Prochlorococcus marinus XMU1406: one gene and its partner. The protein of the gene in region 2 interacts with the protein of the main gene of each other region in a pairwise test. Links are inferred from orthologs where the notes say so. Each region holds a gene or a part of one and is shown on either strand. Other genes may lie near its edges. The genes, in order: def and HA149_RS09190.

What was found.
Region 1: the proteins of HA149_RS09190 (region 2) and def interact in binary tests that used the Escherichia coli proteins (3 or more experiments, as listed by UniProt). The link is inferred for Prochlorococcus marinus XMU1406 from one-to-one orthologs.

Annotation. Positions count from the first base shown.
Region 1 is NZ_JAAORG010000001.1:70,913-81,575, forward strand. Bases 2,675-5,623 are described here. They hold def (peptide deformylase), read right to left. Parts: upstream 4,478-5,623; coding sequence 3,872-4,477; downstream 2,675-3,871. Other genes in these bases: HA149_RS00355 (ABC transporter ATP-binding protein/permease), read right to left, coding at 2,675-3,158; HA149_RS00360 (hypothetical protein), read right to left, coding at 3,201-3,479; HA149_RS00365 (histidine triad nucleotide-binding protein), read right to left, coding at 3,526-3,867; HA149_RS00375 (alpha/beta hydrolase family protein), read left to right, coding at 4,553-5,623. Also shown: HA149_RS00345 (Ycf66 family protein), read left to right, coding at 1-891; HA149_RS00350 (chlorophyll a/b-binding protein), read right to left, coding at 892-1,167; more of HA149_RS00355, read right to left, coding at 1,176-2,674; more of HA149_RS00375, read left to right, coding at 5,624-6,478; HA149_RS00380 (aminotransferase class V-fold PLP-dependent enzyme), read right to left, coding at 6,475-7,728; HA149_RS00385 (SufD family Fe-S cluster assembly protein), read right to left, coding at 7,728-8,945; Fe-S cluster assembly ATPase SufC, read right to left, coding at 8,950-9,735; Fe-S cluster assembly protein SufB, read right to left, coding at 9,757-10,663. UniProt on the Escherichia coli protein: Removes the formyl group from the N-terminal Met of newly synthesized proteins. Requires at least a dipeptide for an efficient rate of reaction. N-terminal L-methionine is a prerequisite for activity but the enzyme has broad specificity at other positions.
Region 2 is NZ_JAAORG010000003.1:502,906-513,432, forward strand. Bases 4,043-6,855 are described here. They hold HA149_RS09190 (aspartate-semialdehyde dehydrogenase), read right to left. Parts: upstream 6,059-6,855; coding sequence 5,027-6,058; downstream 4,043-5,026. Other genes in these bases: HA149_RS09180 (ribonuclease J), read right to left, coding at 4,043-4,047; dapA (4-hydroxy-tetrahydrodipicolinate synthase), read right to left, coding at 4,128-5,030; tig (trigger factor), read left to right, coding at 6,182-6,855. Outside these bases: excinuclease ABC subunit UvrB, read right to left, coding at 1-163; HA149_RS09170 (DUF561 domain-containing protein), read right to left, coding at 193-969; tRNA lysidine(34) synthetase TilS, read left to right, coding at 1,055-2,065; more of HA149_RS09180, read right to left, coding at 2,062-4,042; more of tig, read left to right, coding at 6,856-7,606; ATP-dependent Clp endopeptidase proteolytic subunit ClpP, read left to right, coding at 7,672-8,316; ATP-dependent protease ATP-binding subunit ClpX, read left to right, coding at 8,421-9,788; HA149_RS09210 (DNA polymerase III subunit gamma/tau), read left to right, coding at 9,846-10,527.

The DNA of each region.
Region 1 (10,663 bases), on a different replicon or contig from region 2:
GGTATAGTTCTCGCTGTATGTGGAGGAGGCCTTTATTTTTTGAGGTCCTTTAAGCCTGCCTTGGCAAGGGATTATGATGTTTTCTTCGCAGCAATTGGACTTTTGTGCGGAGGAATATTATTTTTTCAAGGCTGGAGGTTAGATCCTATCCTTCAGTTTGGTCAGTTTTTATTAGCAGGAACTACAGTTTTTTTCGCATATGAAAGTGTGCGATTGAGGGGAGTTGCTACTGATCAAGCTAGAAGGTCATCTTATTTTGATGATGATCCTATTTCTGATGTGCCCAGAAATTCTAGAGGCCGATTTAATGATGATTATGATAGGTTTGAAGAATCTGATAGGCCATCCAGAAGATTTAAACCTCAAGAAGATGAATTTGAAGAAGACTATACGGAAGGGAGATCTCGTAGGAGGAATGTTTCAAGAGCTATACCCTCTGCTGCAGCAAGTAGAAGTAGGCCATCTACAAGGGAAATAAGTCAGTTTGAAAATGACGAACCTATAAGAAGGAGAAGACAGACTGCTGGAGATAGAAATAGTAAACAACAAGAAACAAATAATTTTGGTGAGAGAAGAAATTCATCTCGCGATGAGGTTAAAACAGGGTCAAGGCCCAGAATGAATCGTACAGTTTCTAGACAAGATAATATTTCTGCTCCAGGTGATTCTCCATCTAGAAAGAAACCTACTCGATCCCCTATTAGGCAGCAAACTTCAACAGCTCAAGTAGAAGATGCTTCATTTAAAGATGCTAATCCAGCCAAAAAACCGCGTGAGACTCGTAGAGTAAGCTCTCAAGCTAGATCAAGTTCAAAAAATCAAAATAGTAGATATAACGTTGGAACAAACAAGAAGAAACCTAGAGATAACAGTTCTAGATTTGATGATTAATTATAAGATTCCTGCCCATTTTAAAAACGATTGTTTACTAAATAATTCAATCAATATTATTGCAAGGAAGCCAATCATTGCAAATCTTCCATTAGTTATTTCAGAATAACTACTCCATCCAAATTTATATTCATCTTTAATTTCTATAGATTTTTCATCTACTTTATTGTCGCCAATTTGTTCATTAATGTAATTTGGATCTTTATTCTGTTCTATAGAACTCTCATTCTCTAAATTAGTGGTTTCTGAGTTAGTTTGTTCTTCTTTAGGATTCATTTTTTTTGTTAATCTTTAAAATTATACTTATCAGAAGTCAATAATTTCCAGTCTCCTTGTCCATTTAATTCTAAAATATTCTCGTGAAAATCTTTTAAGCTAGGTCTATGTCCAACACTAATAAGAGAAAGTTCTCGTTCCTTTAGTAAACTATATAGTTTTTTTTCAGTGTTAATATCTAAAGCACTTGTTGCTTCATCAAGTACTGCAAATCTTGGAGAATTTAGTAAGAGTCTTGCAAAAGCCAATCTTTGTTGCTCGCCTAGGGAAAGAATTCGTGGCCAATCTTGTTTGATATCAAGATTAGGATACCTGTCCACTAGGGTCTTTAAATTTACTTCATGAAGTACAGAAGTAAGATGTTCATCACTAAATTTCTTAACTTCTGTCGGATAACATAATTGTTCCCTTAAAGAACCAAGTAACATATATGGTTTTTGAGGTATGAATAATAATTCCCCAATTTTTGGTTTTTTAATTACTCCCTGATCGGGTTCCCATAAACCACTAATCATTCTTAGTAAAGATGTTTTTCCGCACCCAGATGGTCCTACAACCAAAAGTGATTGATTATTGTCGATGCTCAAATTTAAATTTTTAATTATTGTTTTATTTGATCCTGGAGGGCAAAGGTCAGCATTATTAATAAGAATCGAGGGGTAATCAGAAATAACGTTTTGATTGCTTGTTGGGTTGGTTTGACTAATGGATTCAACTTTTGATTGGAATCCTTCTAATCTGCCAATACCAGCAGTAAATTTCGCAAGTTCTTCGATTTGATTAACAATGAAAAATAATGAACCTTCAACCATTCCAAATGCAAAGCTTGCCTGAATAAAGCGTCCATAATCAATTTCACCTTTAAAGTAAGGGATTGCCATTATTAAATATGGAAAGAAATTTCCAGCATAATTAATGGATCTTCTCATGACATCTATTATTACTCTCCATATAATCAGTAAATTAAAGTTTCTCACCACTTCACCTAGGCGTCTTTCAGTTTCACTTCGCTCAGGGTTCTCCCCAGAGTAAAAGGCTATTGATTCAGCATTATCTCTTATATGTACTAAGCCATATCGAAAATCAGCTTCATATCTGAGTTGATCAAAGTCAATCTTTACAAGATTTTTTCCAGCAATTAAAAGGATAGAAGTTGCAAAGGCAGCGTAACCAAATAAAGAAAAAGTAAGTGTTGTACTAATACTCCATAAAATAAGAATATTAAGTGAAAATGTTAGTAGGGCATCAAAAATACCTAATGTAAAAGAGAGACTTTGCCCGGTAAAAGCTCGTGTATCATCTGTGATTCTTTGATCAGGATTATCTACATCAGTTTGTTCTTCATCATTGGGATTTAGTTGGTAATAAGCTTTATTAGTCATGTAATCTTTGACTAAACTTTTTGAAAGCCATTCTCTCCAAATTATTCCTAACTTATATGTAAAAAATATTTGAGAAACACGTATTGGTAGAGCCACAGCGAAACAACAAGCGTAAATACCCAATATCCGATAAAATCCATCTTCTTGTTTTTCTACTAAAGCATTTGTTAAATCTCTTGCAATGAATCCAATACCTGCGTTTATTCCGTTTACAGCTAGAAGCATTAATACAATTATCGCAAGGAATAACCAATGTAGCCATCTTCTGTTTTTTAATTGACGTCTTAAGCTAAAAAAGCTCCCTGATCCAATTAGAAATAAGGCAGAGAAAAGCAATCCCCAGCTTCCAGCCCAAATTGAATTGACAGTATTTACTACACCTCCGAAATACTTTTCAATAAAAATTGGTTGGAAGCTTTCAAAAAAACTGATTATTCCTGTAAGACCAACAAGTACTACTCCACCAACACAAAATAAAAGAGAAATCAAAAGCCATATGAACTGTAATCCATTACATTGATCTATAGGAAGAAAAAATGGCTGAGATAGCTTCCTTAATTTTTGTAATTGGTACAGTATTTTAGATTTATTATTAACTGCTTTCTTCATTGCTTGACTAGTTTTATAAGGTAAATTATAACTTTTAGCAGTCTATTGACCAAAGCCAATAAATGAAAGGGCCCAGTCAGGTAAATTTAAGTAATTCAAGATTGTTGTATCAAATTGATGAATTTTCGGAAAAGATTTATCTAATACCCACCATAAAAGAAAAGGTAGATTAAATAGAATTTGTAATTGCCATTTATAAGTTAAAACTCTCCAAATTTTTATTAACTTAGTTTTGAGTGAATCGTCTAACTCTTCCCAATTTTTTGAAATTAAATTGAATAAATTTTTGGATTCTGTATTTAAGGAATCTGGTGTATTCATTTTGTTTTTACTTATTTATAACCCATAAACATTTCTTTCGAGAGTTTTAACCTGGGGGCCAATTCATTTTTCTTCCAGATAAAAAATGAATATGTAAATGAAAAACTGTTTGTCCCGATTCTGCTCCAGTATTAATTACTGTTCTCCAATTAGTTAAACTTTTTGATTTAGCTAATTTGCTACCAACAAACAGTAAATGCCCTAATAAATTTGCATCTTCTTCAATACAATCTAATAAACTAATAATTGGCTTTTTTGGAATCACTAAAAAATGTACTGGTGCTTGCGCTTGTATATCATTAAAGGCAATACAAAACTCATCTTCATAAAGCTTATCGCAGGGAATTTCCTCATTAATTATTTTTTGAAATATTGTAGTTTCAGTCATTAGGTTAATTAATAGAAATTACGTCTTTTTCGTTAAACCCTTCCTTTAAAAGCTCTTTGTTCAAATCATCTTTTGATGTAACTCTATCAACAAATAATATTCCGTTTAAGTGATCCATTTCGTGTTGAATACACCTCGCCAGAAGTCCATCTGCTTTCATTTTACGTGGTCTCCCCATTTCATCTCTAAATTTTAATTTGATAGTTGATGGTCTAACTACATTCAAATAGACGCCAGGTATACTCAAGCAGCCTTCTTCGTATGAATTAAGGGTTGTTCCAAAGTCTGTAATTTCTGGATTGATTAATATTAGAGGTTCTGCTGCTGAATCTTCAAAATTTACATCTATGACAAGAAGCTCTTTGTTGATACCAATTTGAGGTGCGGCAAGTCCAATTCCTTTAGCTGCATACATGCTTTGCAGCATTTCTCTAGCAAGTTTTCTAATCGATTCATCAACCTTAGTTATTCTCTTGGAATTTTGTCTTAATACATCATCACCAAGCTTATAAATGTCTAGAGATGGCTTACCTGTTTGTTCTTTTGCAATTTTTTCCGAGCTCCCATTTGTTCTTGACTTTTTTGCAAGTTGTGAAAAATGGTTTGCCACGTTTAAAAGTTTTTAATTAAGAGTTTAGCTATAAAAATACTAGCACTTTAATTTACGTTCTTTATAATTTTTTAAATGAGTAATAATGATAAGCTAAAAGTTATTCAAACTGAATCTAAAAAAAAAGCTTTTAAGGAATTAACTATTGTTAGGGATACCATTTTTTGGATTGATGTAGTTGGTGAAGGTCAAAATGAAAATGCCATTTTTGCAAGACCATTTCATGACAAAGAAGCGTTTCCTCAGAAATTAACAAGTAAAAAATATAATATTAAAAATAATTTTCATGGATATGGTGGTAAATCTTATAAATGTATAAATTTTAAAAATAATTTTTATTTGATATGGATAGATCAGATTACCAAGGCATTATGGTTTCAAATTTTTAAAGAGTCAGCGTCAAATTATAGAAGCCAAAATAAATATCTAGTTTCAGTTCAAGAACCTAGTCAACTATCTAAATCAATTGATGGAAATTTCGATTCTTCATTTGTCATTTCTGAAAAAAATTTTTTGTATGGAATTTGCGAAATAAATAATAGAGATTATTTATTTTCTTTAAATTTAAAAAAAACTAAACAAGATATTCATCGAATAAAAAAATTTAAAAATTTTGCTGGAGAATTATCTTCTAATACCTCTGTTAACTTACTTTCTTGGATAGAGTGGGATTATCCATATATGCCTTGGGAGAAAAATGAGCTCTTTTTTGCTCAAATAGATTTAGATGGCGAGATACAAAAAATAAAAAAATTCTCAAATAAGCTGATAAATTCCAAAAAAAACGTTTCTTTTTTCCAACCCTATTGGATAAGTGAAACACTTTTAGTATGTTCTGAAGATAGTTCTGGATGGTGGAACTTATTGTTTTTAGATGTTAGTGAAATTGAGAATATTTTTATTAAGAAAAGAGTAGAAAAAAATTTAATTGAATATGGAGTACCACAATGGGTCACTGGAATAACATTCTTTTCAGGGACTATAAAGAATTTATTTTGTGTAGCAAAAAAAGAAAATATTTTAATAGTGGAACAATATAAAGATCTTGAATTCGTTAAAGAATTTTTTACTCCTTTTACCTCAATAAGTGATTTCAGTGTTTTTCGGAAAAAAGTTCTTTTAAAAGGTAATGGATCTGATTTTTTAGGAATTGTATTTGAAATTGATTTTGCAAAAAAAGTTTTATCAAATTTTTCTGAGCAGATATTTTTTGATCATATAAAAGATTGTTCAAAACCTGAAACATTTTGGTTTAAAGGTTTTGAAGCTCAATCTACTCATTCTTTTCTTTATAGGCCGCTTGTTGAAAATTTTAGAAAGCCACCGCTCCTTGTTAGAGCACATAGTGGACCAACTTCATGTTTTGATGGATCATATAATGCTGAAGTTCAATATTGGACGTCGAAGGGATTTTTTGTTGCTGAAGTTAATTATGGAGGATCATCAGGATTTGGTAAAGCATATAGAGAGAGGTTGAATTATAAATGGGGCATTGTTGATTCTTATGATTGCAAAGCACTAGCTCTTGAATTGATTAAATCAAATCAAGTTGATAGTGAAAAAGTAGTAATTTTTGGGAATAGTGCTGGTGGTTTAACTGCCCTGAATTGTTTATTATATGGATCTATTTTTACAGCAGCAATTTGTAAATATCCTGTTATTGATTTGAAGGATATGCATTACAACACTCATAGGTTTGAAAAAGATTATTTAAATTCTTTGGTAGGAAATTATGCAAAAAATTATGATGATTATATAAATAGATCCCCGGTAAATCATATTAACAAAATAAAAAAACCAATCTTATTGTTTCATGGAAAAAAAGATACAGTTATTTCTTATAAGCAAACTTTAAAAATTCAAGAAATTTTGATTCAGAATAATAAATATTCAGAAGTTATTTTTTTTGATAATGAAGGGCATGGTTTTAAAAGTATTGAAAATAAAGAAGTGGTAATGCAAAAATCTCAGCAATTTTTAAAAAATGCTTTGAATATTTAAGAATTGATTTTTAGAAAATCAATAGTATCTTTTAATTTTTCTATAAACATATCAATTTCTTCCTTATTGGTTGTGAAATTCATGCTGATTCTAGCTGTTGATTTAACTCCAATGTATCTGTGAAGAGGTTGACAGCAATGGTGACCACTTCTGATACAAATTCCTTTTGAATCAAGAATTTCAGCAATATCATTTGAATGTATATTTTTTATATAAAAGGTGGCAAGTGAGGCTCTGTCTGGATCTATCTCCGGCGATGGACCTATAATTTCAATATTTTCTATTTGATTTAACTTTTCAAATAAATATTTAGTAATAGTCTTTTCATATTTATGAATTTCATTTAATCCTATAGTGTTTATATATTTAATTGCTTCTGCAAGGCCTATTGCTTCTGCAATGGCTGGAGTTCCAGCTTCGAATTTATGTGGGAGCTCTGCCCAGGTACTTGTCTCTTCAAAGACATCTTGAATCATTTCGCCACCTCCAAAGAGAGGAGGAATTTTTTTCAGAATTTCTTGTCTCGACCAGAGGAAACCAATTCCTGTAGGACCGCAAAGTTTATGTCCTGATCCCGCTAAAAAATCTATATCAAGATCAATTACATCCAGTTTTTGATGCGCCAAACTTTGGCATGCATCTATTAATACTAGAGAACCTTTTTGTTTGGCTAATTTAGTTATCTCTTTGATTGGATTACAGCAACCTAGAGTATTACTAACATGTACTAGGCTAACAAGCTTTGTTCTAGATGTTAGTTTTGATTTAAAATCGTCTAAATCTAATTTTCCATTTTTATCGATGCCTATAAATTTTAATTTACATTTATTTTTTGCTGCAACCATTTGCCATGGAACAATATTGCTATGATGCTCCATTATTGATAGAAGAATTTCATCGTTTTCTTTTAATGAATATTCACCCCATGATCTAGCAGCTAGATTTATTGCTTCAGTAGCATTCCTTGTGAAAATAATTTCTTTTGTCGTATTTGCTTTTATGTATTTACTAATTGAGTATCTTGCATTTTCAAATTCTTCTGTCGCTTTAGCACTTAATTGATGCGCTCCTCTATGTACATTGGCATTAAAGTTTTTATAATATTCATTAATTTTTTCTAAGACTTGTATTGGTTTTTGAGTGGTTGCAGCATGGTCTAAATAAATGATTTGCTCATTACTTTTTATGTTTTTATTTAAAAGAGGAAAGTCTTTCTTAGTTATTTCAGAGAAATTTTGAATCGTTCCCATTATTTTTCATTTAAAAGTTTATCAAGCAAATCCCATCTATCTTTTGCAACGGGAATAAATGAAATTATTTCTTGAAAGTAAGAACTTAATTGTAGTTTATTTGCTTCTGGTAATGTGATCCCTCTTGATCTCATATAAAAAAGTTCATCTTCATTTAATTTCGATATTGTAGCTCCATGTTTGCATTTGACGTCATCAGCAATTATTTCTAATTGAGGTTTGGTATCTATTTGTGCGAGATTTGATAAAAGTAAATTCCTACTTAATTGAGAAGCATCAGTTTTCTGGGCAATTTTAGGAACTATTATTGAACCTTCAAATATTGCATGTGATTCATCATCAGCAAGTGATTTGTTGATTTGATCTAGAAATCCATTTGGGCCATTAAAGTCTATTTTTGTATAAGTAGAAATTTGCTCATCTTTTTTTGTTATTTGCATACCTTTAATATTGGTTTTAGCCTTTCCTTCAGATTGTTTAATACTAATTTCAAATCTTGCATAATTGAATTTGAAATGTAAAGAGCCTAAGTTGTATTCGCTATTTTTTTGTTGAATTACATTTAGAGAATTTAATAAATTTGATCTGTTTTCACCGTAAGAAACAACACCATGATTTACAGAACTATTTTCATCTAAACAAAAGTATGTTGATTGAGATAAGGAAGAGTTTTCTTTAACAAGATTTACTTGTAGTAATTCAACATCACAATTCTTTTCTAAAAATATTACTAGGGTTTTTGCGTTTAATGAATTACTTGATGAATGACTAAAGATTTCAATAGGAGGAATTTTTGAGCCATTTATTTTTAATCCCAAGATATTTTTTGTATTACTCAAAGACAGATTGAGCAAATCACTCCAATTTTCGTTTTGATCAAAGCAAGATATCTGTGCCTTGATATATTTATCTAATTCATCCTGACTTAATTGCTGTATTGAATAATTTTCTTCTATTAAATTAATTTGGCAATTATTACCAATTACAAACCTAATAGTACTTTGAGAAGTATTCGGAAAAGGTGTCTCAAATTTTGGATCTTTTTCAGCAACCGAGTAGTCTAAAAAGTTTGAAAATTTTGCTTTATTTGAAAGTCTCCATTGTTCACTTTTAGGATTAGGGAGGGGACTTGATTGTAATTTATTTAGACAGATTTTTTGTATTTCTGTTTGATTATCAATCGATTTATTGGTTTTTATTTTTTCAATAATTTCCATTTATTTAGGTCTCTTTTATAAAGTTATCAGTCCATTCATACCCTTTTTTCTCAAGCTCTAGAGCAAGATCACTCTCACCAGTTTTTATGATTTGTCCGTCTGACATAACATGGACATAATTTGGTTCAATTTCATCTAATAATCTTTGATAGTGGGTAATAAGTATTATCCCAGTTTGTGCATTAGATATTTTTTTAATTCCTGATGCCACTATTCTTAGCGCATCAATATCTAGACCAGAATCAGTCTCATCTAATATTGCTATCTTGGGCTCAAGTAAAGCCATTTGGAGAATTTCATTTCTTTTTTTTTCACCTCCTGAAAATCCTTGATTTACACTCCTTGATAGGAATGCATGATCCATTTTCACAATTTCTAACTTTTCTTTAACTAATTCTTCAAAATCAAAAGTATCCAATTCTTCTTTGTTGAGGAATTTCCTTCTTGCATTAGTTGAAACTCTAAGAAACTCAAGATTACTTACACCTGGGATCTCAATTGGATATTGAAAACCAAGAAAAATTCCTGATTGAGCTCTCTCTTCAGGTTCTAGAGAGTTAATGTTTTCACCTAAAAATTTTATGTCGCCATTTGTAATATTATACGAAGGATGTCCTGCAATTATTTTCGAAAGAGTACTTTTGCCACATCCATTTCTTCCCATAATGGCATGGATTTCTCCAGGATAGACAGTAAGTGAAACCCCTTTTAAAATTGGAAGATTATCAGTAGATGCAGAGAGATTTTCAACTTCTAAAATTGGCTCTGATTCTTTCATTTTACTTTGCATTTCAGTTTAGAAATTGATTCATTAACCTACTGATCCCTCTAGCTTAAGTGCCAGTAACTTATCTGCTTCAGCAGCAAATTCCATAGGTAATTGATTAAATACATCTCTGCAAAAACCGCTGACCATCATAGATACTGCCTCCTCAAATTCTATACCTCTGCTTTGGAGGTAAAAAAGTTGATCTTCTGAGATTCTACATGTGCTTGCTTCATGCTCAATTTCGGAATTGGGTTGTTGAGATTTGATGTAAGGGAATGTATTCGCAGAAGCTTGATCCCCAATTAACATTGAATCACATTGACTGTAATTTCTTGATCCTTTAGCTTTTGTTCCCATTTTGACAAGACCTCTATAGCTATTTATTGACTTGCCTGCACTAATACCTTTGCTAACAATAGTTGATTTGGTCTTAGGACCGATATGGATCATTTTTGTGCCGGTATCTGCTTGCTGAAGATTATTGGTGAGTGCCACTGAATAAAATTCTCCTACAGATTCTTCCCCTAAAAGAAGACAGCTAGGATATTTCCATGTAATTGCAGACCCTGTTTCAACTTGTGACCAGCTAATTTTACTTCTCTTGCCTAAACACTTTCCTCTCTTGGTGACAAAATTAAAAATTCCGCCAATACCTTCTTCATCACCAGCATACCAATTTTGCACTGTTGAATATTTTATTGAGGCGTCGTCTAATGCTATAAGCTCTACAACTGCTGCATGAAGGGTATTTGTATCAAACATCGGAGCTGTACAACCTTCTAGATAACTTACAGAACTTGATTCTTCAGCAATGATTAGTGTCCTTTCGAATTGTCCAGAATCTCCACTATTAATTCTGAAGTAGGAAGATAGATCCATAGGGCAGGTAACACCTTTTGGGATATACACAAAAGAACCATCACTAAAAACAGCAGAATTTAGTGCTGCA
Region 2 (10,527 bases):
TTTGTTGAATTACATTCGCAATGGTAAATGTTTTACCAGTTCCAGTAGCTCCTAAAAGAGTCTGAAACTCTTTACCAGTATTAACGCCTTTAACTAATTTTTTAATAGCTTCTGGTTGATCTCCATTTGGTTCGTAAGGAGCTTGAAGCTTATAGTTGTTCATCAAGCTGGTAGCTAAAGGATATTTCTATACTAAGAAATTTTTTCTCCAATTATTGAATTTTTCAAAGATTCTTTTAAGCCCCTAACAACCGCAATCATTGATATTAAATCATCTAATTTATTAACTACAGATCCAACGCCAACTGCTGAGGCTCCAGAGGATATTGCTAGTGGACAAGTTACTTGGCTTAATCCAGAGGCACTCATGATTGGTAAATTCAGAGATTGTTTTTTAAATTCTTGATGAATAGCATAGGTAGCTGCAAGAGTTGGTACTGATTTTTCAAAAAAGCCTTGAATTCCTGGAGAGTAAGGTATAGAACTGGTGCCACCTTCTGTTTGAATAATATCAACACCTTCTTCCACTAGCTTTACAGCAAGATCAACTTGTTTATCAATAGGCATAGTATGAGGAACAGTTACTGATAAAGGAACATTAGGCAATAAATCCCTCGTCTCTTTTGTAATATTTAAAACTTTTTTATCTGAAAAATTAATGCCTTTTTCATAAAAAGTATCGTAATTTCCTATCTCAATTAATGATGCTCCTGCTTTTACAGAATCTTGAAAAGATCGAGGCACTACTGAACTAACACAAACTGGTAGTGTTGAATTCTTAAGCGCTAAATCAACGAGTTCAGGTTTACAAGCAATATCGACAAGATCTGCACCTCCTAATGAAGCAGCCTCTACAATTATTTTCACAGATTGAACATCGAAATTATTCAATCCTGAAATAACTTTGAGTAAAGATTTGCTTCTTAACTCTTCTTTGATTTTTTGTGGCAAAAGATTAATCAGACTCATTTACTTAATGAATTTATTACCCGATTGTGACATTGTTTTAGTAAAACAGTGCATTTTTTAAAAAATATTATCTGAGCAACACAAAATGTCTGATAAAAAATTAACTCAGAAAAATTGGTCATCATGGCATCATCAGCTTCATAAGGAAATACTCACCAAAAAAATATTAATTCCCAAAGGATCCAATATTTTAATAAGTGTTTCCGGGGGACAAGACTCAATGGCCTTATTAACCCTAATTAATGACCTAAAAAAACTACATAATTGGTCTATTAGTGTTTGGCATGGTGATCATCAATGGCATAAAAAATCCTCACTATATGCTCTTGAATTAAAAAGTTATTGCGAAGATCAAAATATTTCATTCTCTTTTGATCAAGCAAATAAAGAAAATATTTCTTCAGAGGAAAAAGCACGAGAATGGAGATATAAAAAATTATGTGAAAGAGCCAAAACTTTATTAAATAAAAACCAACAAAAACATAATATTTATTTGTTAACAGGTCACACGAGTAGTGATAATGCAGAAACATTTATCCTCAATTTATCTAGAGGGAGCAATTTTGCCGGTCTGAGTAATATTGAGAGCAAAAGATTAATAGAAAATCAAATTTTTTTAATAAGGCCAATATTAATTTTCAGTAGAGAAGATACAAAACAATTTTGTAATGACATGAACATCCCAGTCTGGGAAGATCCTACAAATTCAGATCTTAAATTAAAAAGAAATTTAGTAAGAAAAAAAATTATTCCTACCTTAGAAGTTATCTATCCTGGTTGTTCTGAAAGGATAAATAATTTTTCCCAAAAAATGAGCAACTACAATAATGAACGTAATGATCTTAGTGAACTAGCATATCTTTATTGTAAAGATTTAAAAGGTATCAATAGGAATCTTTTAAATAGTATGTGTATTGAAGCGAGGTGCACAATCTTAAATAGATTTTTAAAAGAAATATCTGCAAAGCAGTGTAGTTCAAAAAATCTAACAAAATTAGCAACTTCTATTTATGAAAAAAATAAAGGTCAAATTAACTTGCAAGAGTTTTTAAAAATTGTTTGGAATAAAAACTATATAAATTTTGAAAAAAGTTAGGATGTAACAGCAGATCTTCTTCTTCTTGTTCTACCTTCAAATGAATCCTCTTTAGCAGTCTCAGTTGATGAATTCTGTGCAACTTTTGGACTTTTATGGGTATTTTGTGGGTTATTTGAACTATTCGTATAATTATTGTTTGATTTCTTATGGAAATTATTATTATTTCTATTTCTATTGGAAAAATTTTGCTCTTCTGTAATCTTTGGAATATAAGCACGAGTTCCACTTGGAGCAGGTTGAACTAAACACAAAATAAGTGGTTCAACTTGTAATTCTCTTCTCATTCTTCTAGATAAACCATTTTCAATTTCTCTTTGTACACCAATCCAATCTACTTCAAAATTATTCGGACCAGTTTGTCTTGATAATTGTTTCCATCTATTTTCTAAGACCCAGCTTATTTCTCGTTCTGTCCACATAGACATTTTTCTTGGCTCTGCAGTAGTAACAACTCCTCTTAAATTAACTCTAGGAGGCGCAACCATCTTTCCATCTGTACTAATAGGCGCTAAAACAGTTACCACCCCATCCCCAGCTAATTGCTGCCTTTCCTTTAATACTCGAGCATCTACTATCCCATTTCGTGAGTTATCAAGAAGTTCAACACCAGCTTTTACAGGATCACCCTTTTGAATAGAATTAGGTGTTAACTCAACTACATCTCCATTTTCAATAATTAAAATATTGTCCTTTGGAACCCCCATAGTTTGTGCACTCTTGCCATGACAAACAAGCATTCTATGTTCTCCATGCACAGGAACAAAAAACTTAGGTTTTGCGAGTGCCAACATTAACTTTTGATCTTCTTGAAAACCATGACCAGAAACATGAATATTCTCACCCTTTCCATAAACAACCTTTGCTCCGAGTTTCATTAATCTATCTATTGTATTAACAACAGAAATAGTATTACCAGGAATTGGGCTGGCTGAAAATATTACAGTATCAGTAGTCTTAAGACGAACATGCTGATGTTCACCACGAGATATTCTGCTTAACGCTGCGAGGGGTTCTCCTTGACTTCCAGTCATTAATAATAAGGTCTCTCTATCTGGCAAATCTCTAATTTGCTTGATAGGAACAAACAAATCATCTGGGCATTTCATATAACCAATATCTCTCGCCTTAGCAATAACATTGATCATCGATCTACCTAACAAACCGACCTTTCTTCCATGTTTCATGGCCAACTCTAAGATCATTGTCACTCTATGCACAGAACTAGCAAAAGTGGTAAGGATAACCCGTTCTTTTGCCTCCGCAATATGTTTTTCTAAAGAGGGATAGATAGTTTTCTCAGAAGGACAAAAACCTGGAACTTCGGCATTAGTCGAATCACTGAACATGCATAAAACTCCCTTCTCTCCATAATGCACCATTCTTTCAATATCAAATTGCTCTCCATCAACTGGCATATGATCAAACTTAAAATCTCCTGTGAAAATAATTGTGCCAACAGGTGTTGTAACTGCTAAAGAAAAACTATCACAAATAGAATGGGTATTTCGAATAAATTCAACAGAAAAATGTTGTCCAACTTTTACTACATCTCTTGGATTTACTGTCTGTATAGTTGTTCTATCTGATACCCCTGCTTCCTCCATTTTTCCTCTAAGCATTGACATTGCGAGTCTTGGGCCATAAATAATCGGAATATTAAAATGCTTTAGATGATGAGAAATACCTCCAATATGATCTTCATGACCGTGAGTAACAATCATTCCTTTTATTCTTCTTTGATTTTCTTTTAAAAAGGTTGTATCTGGCATAACAACATTTACGCCATGCATCCCATCAGATGGGAAAGCTAGACCTGCATCAACAAGCATCAATTCATCACCATATTCAAAAACACAAGTGTTTTTTCCTATTTCATGTAGTCCTCCAAGAGGTATTACGCGTAAAGCTGGAGTATTACTTTTAGATCTAGATGAATCATTAGTAGATCTATTTACAGTTGAATTTGTACTTGATTGCATAATTTTGAAATTTATGAAGGCCTGCTTGTAATCAAATAAGGTTTATTTAAATTTAATTATCAAGTTAAATATAATCCCTATTATAGGGATTTCAGGATAAAAGATAGTTGCTTTTTCATGTCATTGCTTAATGGTGACAAAGGACTTCTAGGATTACCTACATTCCATCCCGATAGCGCCAAAGCAGCCTTAATTGGGATTGGATTAGTAGTCATAAAGAGTGCTTTAAAAAGAGGCTGAAGTTTTTCATGAATAACAAGTGCATTGGAAATGTCTCCACTTTGAAAGGAATGAATCATCTCTTTCAATTGCAATCCAACCAAATGACTTGCAACACTTACTACTCCTACAGCACCTACAGATAACATTGGGAGCAACAATGAATCGTCGCCACTATATACAGAGAGTTCGGAGCCGCAAATAGCTCTTAGTTCTGTTACTTCTTCTATTCTACCGCTTGCAGCTTTAATACTGAGAATATTTGAGAAATCCATAAGTTTCTTCACAGTATCAGGTAATAAATTGCATCCTGTCCTTCCAGGAATGTTGTAGAGCATTAGAGGCAAATCCTTTGCAGAATTAGCGATACAACTGAAATGTTTATAAAGACCTTCTTGAGGTGGCTTATTGTAATAAGGAACAACGACCAAAGCACCGTCGGCACCAGAGTCGTAGGCTTTTTTTGTAGCTTCCACAGCCTCGCTTGTACAGTTACTACCAGTGCCAACTATTACTTTACAACTTGAATCCAAAGATCCTTTTACTGCAATAAATAAATCATGCTGTTCAGCCCATGAAAGAGTCGGAGATTCTCCAGTAGTACCACATAACACAACACCATCGGAACCGTTCTCAAAAAGATAATTTGAGAGTTTAATAGCTAGTTCATAATCTACATTTCCATTTTCATTAAATGGAGTAACCATTGCAGTCAATATTCTTCCAAATAGTGGGTTATTACACTCAGTTTTGCCTTTAATCATTTTTTTGGAATTAACAACTCAGCTATTTGAACAGCATTTAGTGCTGCTCCTTTTCTTATTTGATCTCCACATAACCATAATTCTAATCCATTAGGCTGACTTATATCAGTTCTTACCCTGCCAACAGCAACATTATCCCTTCCCATAACGTCATTTGGCATAGGAAATCTATTATTTTTGTAATCCTCAATAATTTCAATTCCAGGAGATTTTTTTAATTCTTCAAGAGCATTTTTAGGCTCAACTAGACCGGCAAATTCAATATTAATCGATTCAGAATGTGCTCTAAGTACTGGGACTCGAACGCATGTAGCAGAAAGCTTTAAATCAGTAATATTTAATATTTTCCTGGTCTCATTAACCATTTTCATCTCTTCTTCGCAGTAATTATTTGCAAGCATGGGTGAATTATGTAAAAACAAATTGAAAGCCAGTGAGTATGGCAAAACTTCACTTTTTTGAGGATTACCCTGAAGATATTGTTCAGTTAAAAGTTTTAGTTCCTCCATAGCCAATTGGCCTGCACCACTTACAGATTGATATGTTGAGACAACAACTCTTTGAATAGTCGAAAGTTTATTTAACGGAGCTAAAACTAATGTCAACAAAATCGTAGTGCAGTTTGGATTTGCTATTACACCATCATGATTGAGTGCGTCACTAGCATTAACTTCAGGAACTACAAGAGGTACATTCTTATCTAATCTGAAAGCACTGGAATTATCTATCAATAAAGCATTTTGTTCCATAATGGTAGACAACCATTTTTTTGAAATACTTCCGCCAGCTGAAGCTAAAACTAAATCAAGATTCAGAAATTCTTCCTTAGTTGTTTTTTTTGTAACTAATTCTTCACCTTTCCAAATAATTTTTTTTCCTTCTGAACGCTCTGATGAAAGCAAGACCAATTCTGATATTGGGAAATCACGTTGTTCAAGAATTTTGAGTAATTCAGATCCCACAGCACCTGAAGATCCTAAAACAGCAACTTTTAATGGCCTATTAGGCAAAAACGGAGATTGTCTCACACTTTAAAATGATTTTTATAAATAGATTGACTATTTTTTTTACTTTATCAAAAAAATAACTTTCAAGGAAATCACATAATGTGAAATAATTAAGTTTCGGCTTTTAGTAATAATTACAAAAAAATGGCTAAAGAAGCATTAATAGTCAAAACAACCCCTCTGCCTCAAAGTAGAATTGCATTTGAATTAGAAATACCATCTGAGACATGCAAAACTTGTGTGAATGAGACAATCAGTACTATCAGTCGTTCGGCTAAAATTCCGGGATTTAGACTTGGTAAAATTCCTAAACAAGTCTTAATCCAAAGAATTGGCATCACACAATTACATGCTTCTGCTCTAGAAAAAATTATTGATAAATCATGGCAAGAAGCATTAAAAATAAAATCTATAGAGCCACTAAGTGAACCAGAATTGGTAGATGGATTTGAATCTTTACTCGCAAAGTTTAGTCCTGAAAAATCACTTAAGGTTACTCTTCAAACTGATGTTGCCCCCGAATTAAAACTAAAAAAATCCAAAGGACTTAGTATTGAAATCTCAAAGACAAAGTTTGATCCTAAGTCAGTAGATGAAGCGCTAGAAAAATCGAGAAGTCAGTTTGCAAACATTATTCCAGTATCCAATAGAGCAGCAAAATTGGGAGATATTGCTGTAGTTAGTTTCAAAGGAAAATATAAAAATTCTGGTAAAGAGATTGATGGTGGGACAAGTGAATCAATGGATCTTGAGTTAGAAAAGAACAAAATGATTCCCGGTTTCGTTGAGGGAATCGTAAAGATGAAAATTGGAGATACTAAAACACTTAACCTTAAATTTCCTGAAGATTATTCTCATGAGGCTTCAAGAGGCCAAGAGGCAATCTTTGAAGTAAATCTTGAGGATCTTAAGGAAAAAGAACTACCTGAACTTAATGATGATTTTGCAAAACAGTCTGGCAACAAAGAATCATTACAAGAGCTCAAGAAAGATATTGAGAAGCAACTTAAAGACAATTTTGAAAAAACTCAAAAAGATATCAAAATTGAAGCTTTATTAAATGCCTTAACAAACGAATTGGTTGCTGAAATTCCAAAATCTATGATTGATATAGAAGTGAGGAATAATATTGAACAAACCGCTCAAAGATTTGCTCAACAAGGTCTTGATGTTAAATCTACTTTCACTCCGGAATTAGTAAAGTCATTAGCAGAGTCCACAAGGCCTCAAGCTGAAAAAAATGTTCAAAGAAATTTAGCTCTAAAAGCATTAGCTGAAAAAGAAAAAATAACAGTTGAAAAAGATGAAATTGATTTAAAAATGAAAGATTATGAAGATGCTATTTCTCAATCTTCAAAACAAATAGATATTAAAAAATTAACAGAAGTAATAAGTGACGATTTACTCAAAGAAAAATTAATAATTTGGCTTGAAGAAAATTCTGAAATAAAAGAAAAAACTACAAAAACTTCTAAAGCAACCAAAACCTCCATAACAACAAAAACAAAAAAAACTTCAACAAAAACAACAAAAGCCACAAAAACTCAAAATAAAAAAGAAAAAAAATAATTTATGAAATTTCCTACTAATTAAACAAAAACCCCTTAAATTACTTATAAGACTAAAACTAATTTGTGAACTCAGAAAAAAAACATTTAATCCAAAGCTCAATAAGTTCTTACGAAAGTAATAATAAAACTATTGCCGCTGTTCCTACCGTTATAGAACAATCAGGTAGAGGAGAAAGAGCTTTTGATATTTATTCAAGACTATTGAGGGAGAGAATAATTTTTTTAGGTACTGGAATTAATGATCAAGTATCTGACTCACTTGTTGCACAATTATTATTTCTTGAAGCTGAAGATCCCGAAAAAGACATCCAAATATATATCAATTCCCCTGGAGGCTCAGTAACTGCAGGAATGGCCATCTACGATACCATGCAACAAATATCCCCTGATGTAGTGACAATATGCTTTGGAGTAGCTGCAAGTATGGGGGCATTTCTACTTTCTGGAGGAGCAAAGGGGAAAAGATTGGCTTTACCTAATTCTAGGATTATGATTCATCAGCCTCTTGGAGGTGCACAAGGTCAAGCAGTAGAAATCGAAATACAAGCTAAAGAAATACTTTTTCTCAAGAAAACATTAAATTCGCTTCTAGCAGAACATACCGGTCAACCTTTAGATAAAATTAATGAAGATACAGAAAGAGATTACTTTTTATCTCCAATAGAAGCAGTTGAATATGGATTAATTGATAAAGTTATCAAAAAGTGACAAGGAATACTGATTTTTTAAGAATATGATGACGAATCGATATTTATAAGCAATCCTAGTGAATAGGGAATATTTAACACCTTTCACATTAAAACTTATAATCGATGGCTAAATTCGACGCCCATCTTAAATGTTCATTTTGCGGGAAATCACAAGACCAAGTAAGAAAGCTTATAGCTGGCCCTGGGGTTTATATCTGTGATGAGTGCATAGACCTTTGTAATGAAATTCTCGATGAAGAACTACTTGATAATCAAGCGTACGCAAACAACGCTCCGCAAGTTAAAAAGAAATTACCAAATGATAATCCAAAAAAATCTGTTCCTTTAGAATTAACCTCAATTCCTAAGCCATTAGAAATTAAAAATTTTTTAGATAATCAAGTTGTTGGACAAGAATCTGCAAAAAAAATATTATCAGTAGCCGTATACAATCACTACAAGCGATTAGCTTGGAAAGTTAAAGAAGAAAGTAAAAATAGCAATTCAACAGATTCACAAGCAACTAAATTACAAAAATCAAATATTTTACTCATCGGCCCGACTGGAAGTGGAAAAACATTATTGGCTCAAACTTTAGCAGAGTTTCTAGATGTTCCTTTTGCAGTAGCTGATGCAACGACTTTGACAGAAGCTGGATATGTTGGGGAGGATGTTGAAAATATACTTTTAAGACTTCTGCAGAAATCAGAAATGAATGTAGAACTAGCTCAAAAAGGAATAATTTACATTGATGAAATAGATAAAATTGCAAGAAAAAGCGAAAATCCTTCAATTACTAGAGATGTCTCTGGTGAAGGTGTACAGCAAGCATTATTAAAAATGCTTGAAGGAACAATTGCTAATGTGCCACCGCAAGGCGGAAGAAAACATCCTTATCATGACTGCATCCAAATCGATACAAGCCAAATATTATTTATTTGCGGGGGGGCTTTTATAGGTTTAGAGGATATCGTTCAAAAGCGTATGGGTAAACACTCCATAGGATTTACGACCAATTCAGATCATGACAAAGTTGATGCAAAAAAAATCGTAGACCCAAGAGATTCCTTGAAAAATTTAGAATTAGATGACTTAGTGAAATATGGCCTAATTCCAGAATTTATTGGAAGAATTCCAGTTTGTGCTGTATTAGATCGTCTTACTAAAGAAACTTTAGAATCTATTTTGACTCAACCAAGAGATGCATTAGTAAAGCAATTCAAAACTTTGCTCAGTATGGATAATGTTGAATTATCTTTTGAGCCTGATTCTGTTGAAGCGATAGCAAATGAAGCATATAAAAGAAAAACAGGTGCAAGAGCATTAAGATCAATAATTGAGGAACTAATGCTAGACATAATGTACACTTTGCCTTCTGAAGAAAATATAAAAGAATTCACAGTAACGAAAAAAATGGTAGAAAATTTGTTCTCATCTAAAATTGTTAAACTACCTTCAGGATCAAAAAGAATCATTAAAGAGTCTGCATAAAATTAGAGTTTAATTTTTTAAATTTAATCCCGAATTTTTATAATTAATGTAAAATAAATGCCAAATATACATAAGCCTTTTCATCAAAAATATAGACCAAACAACTTAGACGAACTGGTTGGGCAAAAATTTATATCCATTACACTCAAACAAGCACTATTAACAAAAAAAATTGCTCCTGCATATCTTTTTAATGGTCCAAGAGGCACTGGAAAAACATCAAGTGCAAGAATATTGGCAAAATCATTAAATTGTCAGACGTTCGATCAACCTACGATAAATCCTTGTGGTAAATGTGACTTATGTAGACAAATTACAGATGGGAACGCTCTAGATATTATAGAGATTGATGCAGCTTCAAATACAGGAGTTGAAAATATAAGAGAAATTATAGAAAGAGCGAGATTTGCACCAACTCAAGCAAGATGGAAAGTATACGTTATTGATGAATGTCATATGCTTTCAACGGCAGCTTCAAATGCTTTACTAAAAACTATTGAAGAACCGCCCTCAAGAGTTGTATTTATCCTTGCGACTACAAATCCTGAGAGAGTATTAAATACAATACAAAGTAGATGCCAAAAATTTGATTTTAGAAGAATAAGCCCCAGTGACATTTTTCAACATTTAGCAGAAATAGCCAAAAAAGAATCCATTGAATATGAAGTTCAAGCGTTAAAAATGATTGCAAAAAGATCTAATGGAGGTATGAGAGATGCACAAAGCCTCCTTGAACAAC